DNA from 2 places in the Paenibacillus sp. NPDC057934 genome. Region 1 is predicted to be linked to the other one. Evidence: predicted binding sites of a transcription regulator. Region 1 holds the regulator's gene; the other holds the start of a gene.
The links. Region 1 encodes LexA, which represses DNA repair genes until DNA is damaged. Its sites were predicted from a motif close to CGAACATATGTTCG; they were not measured.
Positions count from the first base shown of each region.

Region 1 (3,415 bases):
CGACGGAAATACAGCATAGCTGCCAGCAGCAAGTACAGCCCAACGCCTAGCCAGTGCATGAAGACGCTACCTCCACTTTGATCCAGAGTACCGATGATCCAATACAGCACACCTAGTGCAACGAGAGCAACGGGCAATATGATATTGCGACCCTTGAATACATCGCTGGTCTTTGTAGTGGAGTTCGCGGAATGAATAGTATCCTTGCCCTGTTTCTTTCTTTGCTTATTGAGTTGCTGTGAATTGCGTTGAACCATTCTTTCCCAAGAACGGGCCATGTCATTTCCCCCTAGTCATCCTGAAATATCTATGAAAAGAAACAGAGGGTTCATGCGAAGCCTCTGCTTCTTGTTCAGCGCTTATTTATCTACAAACTCAATAGTATCCAGTTGGGACCGGAAATTGCTGCGGATATTACCCAGGTAAATTTCACGTAGCTTGGCGCGTTCAGCCATTTCCTCTTCATTCAGGCCTTCGCTCTTCTGCTTGCGTGCCAATTCATTAATTCGTGCAACCAATACATCTATATCCAACGATTTCGCCTCCCTAATAAATTCATTCTAACTTTGCCATGAGAAAAAGAGCTTGTCAAGGTTTACCCCCTGCAAGCTCTAAGCTGTTTCTATCTATGATCATGATGTTCTTAAAATAACGGCACTGTTATAATATCTCCTGCTCGAATATGACTGTCCGTCAATTGGCTCGATCGTTTAATTCCTTCTATATATACGGCTGTCTTCATATTGGCCGGTTTATTCTTGAGAGCAATGCTCCAGAGTGTATCCCCTGGTGCAACAACCACTTTCTTCTCCTGCTTCGCAAGATTAACGGGTCCAGCAAACACATTACCAACTACTGTAAATCCTGCAATAATCAGCAGTAAAAAGAGAGCTATCTTATAGAAGTTAAATTTTCTTAACAACAGACTTAATCCATCCGACAGTACCTTGGCGATTTCTTGAATTCTATTTATTACTCCGGAACCTAAAGTTTGTCCTGCAGAGTTAACTTCTGTGCCCTCGTCATAGATGCTATGGTATGTACTGTACTTTAACATGATTCATCATCCTCCAAACACTTGTTCTTACTTTCAAAAACAATATAACACGAACATGTGTTTTGATCAATACTAATTTCGAACAATCGTTCCCCTATTTATAATTTACCTTTTTGGATGCAAAAAATGCTCCTGACATGCAAATTCCCCTTGCTGCTCCTGCTCATTTCTTCAACATGCTAGTCAATTATTGAAGATACGGTTGTCCTTCCCGTTCTCACCCCTGTTCCCCTCTCTTAAACTATTGATAACGTTAGAACTTATGTTTGTGCGAACGGCAGTTCTATGTTATAATTTTCCCAAACATTACTATATGGGGTTGATTCTGATGTCAAAGATTTCGAGTCGCCAGCTGGCGATCCTGGAATTTATACGTAACGAAGTCCGCAGCAAGGGTTATCCTCCTTCCGTACGGGAAATCGGTGAAGCTGTAGGGCTCGCCTCCAGTTCCACGGTGCACGGTCATCTGGACCGTCTTGAGAAGAAAGGCCTGATCCGCCGGGATCCGACAAAGCCGCGTGCCATTGAACTGCTTGGCCAGGAAGACTCGGAAAATGTCCATCAATTTGCCCAGACGATTACTCGTGTTCCAGTTGTAGGTAAGGTTACCGCCGGGGTGCCTATCACCGCAACGGAGAACATTGAGGACTATTTCCCGCTCCCAACGCATTATGTTGGTGACAACAAAGTGTTCATGCTCTCTGTTCTTGGTGACAGTATGATTGATGCTGGCATTATGAACGGCGATTATGTCATTGTGCGCCAGCAGCAGACGGCAGACAACGGTGATATAGTTGTCGCTATGACTGAAGAGGATGAAGCTACCGTCAAGACCTTTTATAAGGAACGTGATCATATTCGCCTCCAGCCGGAGAATCCATCCTATGAGCCACTTCGCCTGAATCGGGTAAGCATTTTGGGCAAAGTCATCGGATTGTTCCGGGATGTCCACTAAACTATCATTAATGACTCTATTAGAAGGCTGTTCCGTCCTACGGAGCAGTCTTTCTCCTATACCCTCTCACTTTCACGGAAATATAAGCAGCAGTATAAATCTCGATAGGTTGATACTAATGTCCTCTCTAATTCTTTGATAAAACCTTACATTTTATTTTCCATCACCGCTTCGCATTAACGACACCCACACTCCGCACATATCCTGATTGTAAAGGAGTGCTGATCTCATGCCCAATTACCGAATTATCGTCGATTTGACACAACGGATGCTTTATTTGCTGGACAACGATTCTGTCGTCAGAGGTTTCCCTGTTGGAATCGGAACCATGCTAACTACAACGCCAGAGGGAGATTATACGATCATTAACAAACAGCCCAATCCCGGGGGCCCTTTCGGTGTGTTCTGGATGGGACTTTCCAAGCCGCATTATGGCATTCACGGGACGAACGACCCTTCTTCGATCGGACATCTGGTCTCGCACGGATGTATTCGAATGTTTAACCAGGATGTACTGGCACTTGCTGCGCTGGTCCCCATTGGGACTCGAGTGACTATCCGCCGTTAAACGCCTGGTGTTAGAATATTTGACATGCAAAAAGCCGTCAGACATGGTCTGGCGGCTTGAACATGGGGATGTAATCAAATTAAATCCAGAAAGATTTAGTGATGATAACCAGCAAGATGAAGAGAACCAAGATCGCAGCAGTAGATGTGCCCAAACCGTATCCACCAGCAAATTGACTCATGAGTAATTCCTCCTTTTCTATGAAGAAACCAGGTTTTGCAGCAACAACAGGTCGGCCCTTAGGATAGGGTGATTTTTCTTACCGGCTAGCTTATTGTCAGTTTAGTTCAGCTTTCTCTTTATTAGATCCAGCAAATGCTCAAAATGATCACAAGCAGAATGTAAAGCACCAAAATCGTTCCTGTAGATGTCCAAGGACTAACTACCGGTCCACAATGTTCTGCACCCATGTGAATTCCTCCTTCAGATTAATGACTACAGAACAGAATATGTAACAATATCCTACTAAGTATGGGCAATTTGGAAAAGAAAATGTACTTCTGCATTAGGGGTGAAAGCTTACATATGAGGGGAATGTAGAAGGTCCACACAGCGGAGGGTCTTATTTATTTCTAGCGGGCAAGTATAGTACACTGGTAACAAACCAATGTTCGGAGGGTTCCCACCATGTGCGGACGTTACACCATTACAGTCTCTATAGAAGAACTAATGCTGAGGTATCTTACGAATGATGCCAGCATCCCTTACTACGCCCCCAGGTACAATGCCGCTCCCATGCAGCATATTCCGGCTGTGATTCACACAGGCACCGGCAACCGAATCGGTGAACTCCGTTGGGGCCTTGTCCCATCCTGGGCGCAGGATGACAAGATCG
Region 1 is NZ_JBHVPB010000009.1:76,177-79,591, reverse strand. Features, by position in the region: gene ACFVRY_RS20750 (hypothetical protein) at 1-278, opposite strand, end outside; gene ACFVRY_RS20745 (DUF896 domain-containing protein) at 360-533, opposite strand; gene ACFVRY_RS20740 (LysM peptidoglycan-binding domain-containing protein) at 644-1,057, opposite strand; gene lexA (transcriptional repressor LexA) at 1,386-2,012, shown strand; gene ACFVRY_RS20730 (L,D-transpeptidase) at 2,242-2,580, shown strand; gene ACFVRY_RS20725 (YjcZ family sporulation protein) at 2,660-2,761, opposite strand; gene ACFVRY_RS20720 (SOS response-associated peptidase) at 3,208-3,415, shown strand, end outside.

Region 2 (3,415 bases), on a different contig from region 1:
TCAGCGATATACAAATCCAATGCCCTAATTCCGCGAGTTGCCAGCTTAACGAACAGGATGAAGGCATACACTCCACAACCCAAAAAGAACAAATAAAGCAGAACACCAAAGATTCCAAAGCCCGTCATCATCACGAATAACCCCTCCATTACATAGATTTACAAACATTTATAAGTGACTAAAGCCACATCCTCCTCCTGATTATAGAGAATCGCGCTATAATTGGAAATGCGCTATACTGGTTGAAGCGCAGAAAAAGGAGGAGCAGAAGTGAAATTACGTAAATTAATCGGCAGTCTCATCATTGTTGCGCTGCTAGCTCTGGGTTCTTACTGGTATGAAGAGGACGGACAAATCCCGCCATCATCCCCATCCGATTCCGAAATTGTTCAGTTGGTCTTCCCTTCAGATCGTTATCCAGAGACAGCCAAGCATATCCAGGATGCCATTGCGAATGGTGAGTCTGCCATATGTACAATCGATCGTGAGCAAGCAGAGAACAACCGTCGCCTTTCTTTAAAGGGCGTCCCTACCAAGAAGGGATATGACCGCGACGAATGGCCGATGGCGATGTGCCAGGAAGGCGGAGAAGGCGCAGATATTGAATACATATCGCCAAGCGACAACCGCGGTGCCGGAAGTTGGGTTGGCAATCAGTTGGAAGGATATGCGGACGGCGTCCGTGTAGAGTTCATGTTCCAATAATGAAAGAACCGGCCCCGGATAACCTCCGGGGCCTTATTATGTAAAGATCTCCACAATATTCGCCATCCAGACCCATCTGAATGTGCCATTGTTCAACTCTAGCTTGATTTGCAGCGGTTTGACGTTCATAATCCTCACAATACCACTTAATTCTTCAGTGCCAAAAGGGTCCCAAGTATACATGGAAATCCTGCACCCGGTCTGAAACGAACAATAGATATCTTTCATCATTCCCTTCCGTTGCGCCATCGACAATTCAGGCTTACCGCGGTATTGCATATCTCTACAATCCACCTCTAGCCGCTCCAGTAAGCGCTTCATCCAAAGTTCCTGACTTGTTGTTACTCCGATATTCCCAAGATTGCTGGTCATGATGTCTGTCCCCCTGCCGAAATCCAACGATTGATTATATTATATGCGAACAAATGTTCTTAGCGCAATGATTAAAATCCTCTATGACTACCGAAAGAACCAAACGCCAAATTGAGCCTGCTCGCAGAAAAAAGAAATAACCCCCGCCCGGCTAAGGCCAGGGGGGGGACAGTCCGATAAAACTATCCTAGAACAAACAGGCTTTTGTGATGATAACCAACAGAATGAAGAGAACCAGAATAGCACCTGTAGAAGTAAAAGGACTTACACACGGAGCCACGACAGGAGCTTCATTTACCGGACTAACATTTCCACAACCGCAACCATACCCTGCACCCATTTAAATTTCCTCCTTAGAATGATGAATATTGAATACAGCTCAGAATATGTGAAATTTCGCCTTGAGGTATGGGCCAACAGGTAAAGAAATACCTGACAATTGCATCAAGACCTTGACTGAGCGATTTTTGTGTATCCTGCCTGCTTATCAAAAAGAATATCCCTGTCGATATAGCTTATAGGAGGAGGTGCGACATGGATATTGCAGCATTATCCACTTCAATGGGCCAGGTATCCTTGGCCCAAGCCGTGGGTATACAAGTGTTAAGTATTGCTAAGGATCAAGCAGAGATCCAGTCCCAGAATCTGGTGCAGATGCTTGAACAAAGCGTTCATCCGAACTTAGGAAAAACACTTGATATTCGCGTCTGATTGTTTTATGCTAATCTTCACAAGAACATCAGTTCCCTTTTTAAAAAATTCAAAAGGTATCAGGCGGAAAGCAGACACCTGCTTTCTCCGCCTCACTGTATTTCACACAGCCCTTTGGGCTTTTCTTTTGATTTTAAACACGAACATACGATCCTATAACGAGGTGAATGAAGTGAAATCATATTATCAAATGACTGTTTTGGAGAAATGGACAGAGGATTTATACAACCGGCTCCAAATAAAGCAGCCTTCCCAAATCTCCATTGAGTATATTTCAGAGCGCTTGAATATCTGGGTTCATTATCTCGATGTGAGAAGCAAGGCGGTGGAAGCCTCTGCCGGGATGTACAGCATGTTCATTGATAACCGTCTGCCAGCAAGCATGCAGCGCCTGGAATTTCTTCACGCCCTCTGCCATCTGCTGCGCCACTCCGGGAAGCGTACGCTGATGCCCGAAATCTTCACTCAGGATCAGGAGGATGAATCCGACCGTTTCATTCTGTATGCCTCCATGCCCTACTCCATGATCTCGCGCATGCCGTTGCCCGAGCATCGTGGTGAGGCTATCCGATACCTCTCAGCTATGTTTCAAGTCCCGAACGAGTTGGCTGTCCAGCGGATCGACCAGATACAAAGACGTATATTTCAAGGTCAACTGCTTGCGGTAATGTCCCCAGCAAATTAATTCCACTGATATTCAGTCCGGCTCGCGGAGATAATAGCGATAACAGAATCGCCAAGCTATACGGCCCACCCGCGTTGCATGGCGGAATGATCTCATTGGAGGGAGCCCTATGGAAGCCACTAAAGTCATTGCCTTATTATTGACCCATCCTGAATACAATGTTGATGCAGTACACCCCGAAATGCCTGATTTTGTCGGAATCGAAGCGATTGAAGTGGACCACGAGACTCAGACCTTTTCCATCCTGCTGCAAGAACCTAGGGAAGATGATATAGTCCTATAATCACACGCTCCGTTAGGTTGAGCGACCGGCGGAGCCCTTATGATTCATGAGACTATAAGATCTATGTGACCTGTATAAGCATGAACCGCCTCCCGCTGACGGTTGTTATACCAATCATAATATGGGTATAATTGACACAGACTAATCTATGGAGGCAATTTGATGAATAAAGGAGTACGTCAGAACTTGCAAGCCGCAGTCGCAAAGAACGAACGTATCAACCTCGTTTTATTGAATGGCGGGAACCTGAAGGGCACAGCCGAAGCCTTGACCTACCGAATGATCAAGATACAGACGGAGGAACAATCCCTCTGGGTTCCGATTACGGAGATCGAGAGCGTGTCCCATACATTGCAACACAATATAACCGGTACCCCAGTGGATCAGGAAGCCAGCAGAGAGAAAGACAGTCACATCACTATCAGCCGCATCCAAGAGGCAATCGCCCAAGAGAATAACCCCAGGCAACTAAGAGCCTTGGCAGAGCTTCTAATCACATATCTAGATAAGAAAATCTACGATTAACTATTTTACTGACAAACTCTGTAAGCAGACATCATACTATGTTCATCCTACTCATACATAGGCCTGACTACATCAAAGCACCTCGCCTTATCGGCAAGGTGCTTATTTTGCGGCTTTCCACAAGCGCCTCTCCA
Region 2 is NZ_JBHVPB010000005.1:189,029-192,443, reverse strand. Features, by position in the region: gene ACFVRY_RS13215 (hypothetical protein) at 1-134, opposite strand, end outside; gene ACFVRY_RS13210 (DNA-entry nuclease) at 271-705, shown strand; gene ACFVRY_RS13205 (YolD-like family protein) at 742-1,077, opposite strand; gene ACFVRY_RS13200 (YjcZ family sporulation protein) at 1,265-1,357, opposite strand; gene ACFVRY_RS13195 (YjfB family protein) at 1,612-1,788, shown strand; gene ACFVRY_RS13190 (ImmA/IrrE family metallo-endopeptidase) at 1,961-2,473, shown strand; gene ACFVRY_RS13185 (hypothetical protein) at 2,583-2,756, shown strand; gene ACFVRY_RS13180 (hypothetical protein) at 2,919-3,281, shown strand.
Region 2: a site for LexA is predicted at 1,929-1,942, ahead of ACFVRY_RS13190 (ImmA/IrrE family metallo-endopeptidase). Genes of this name have one in related genera too.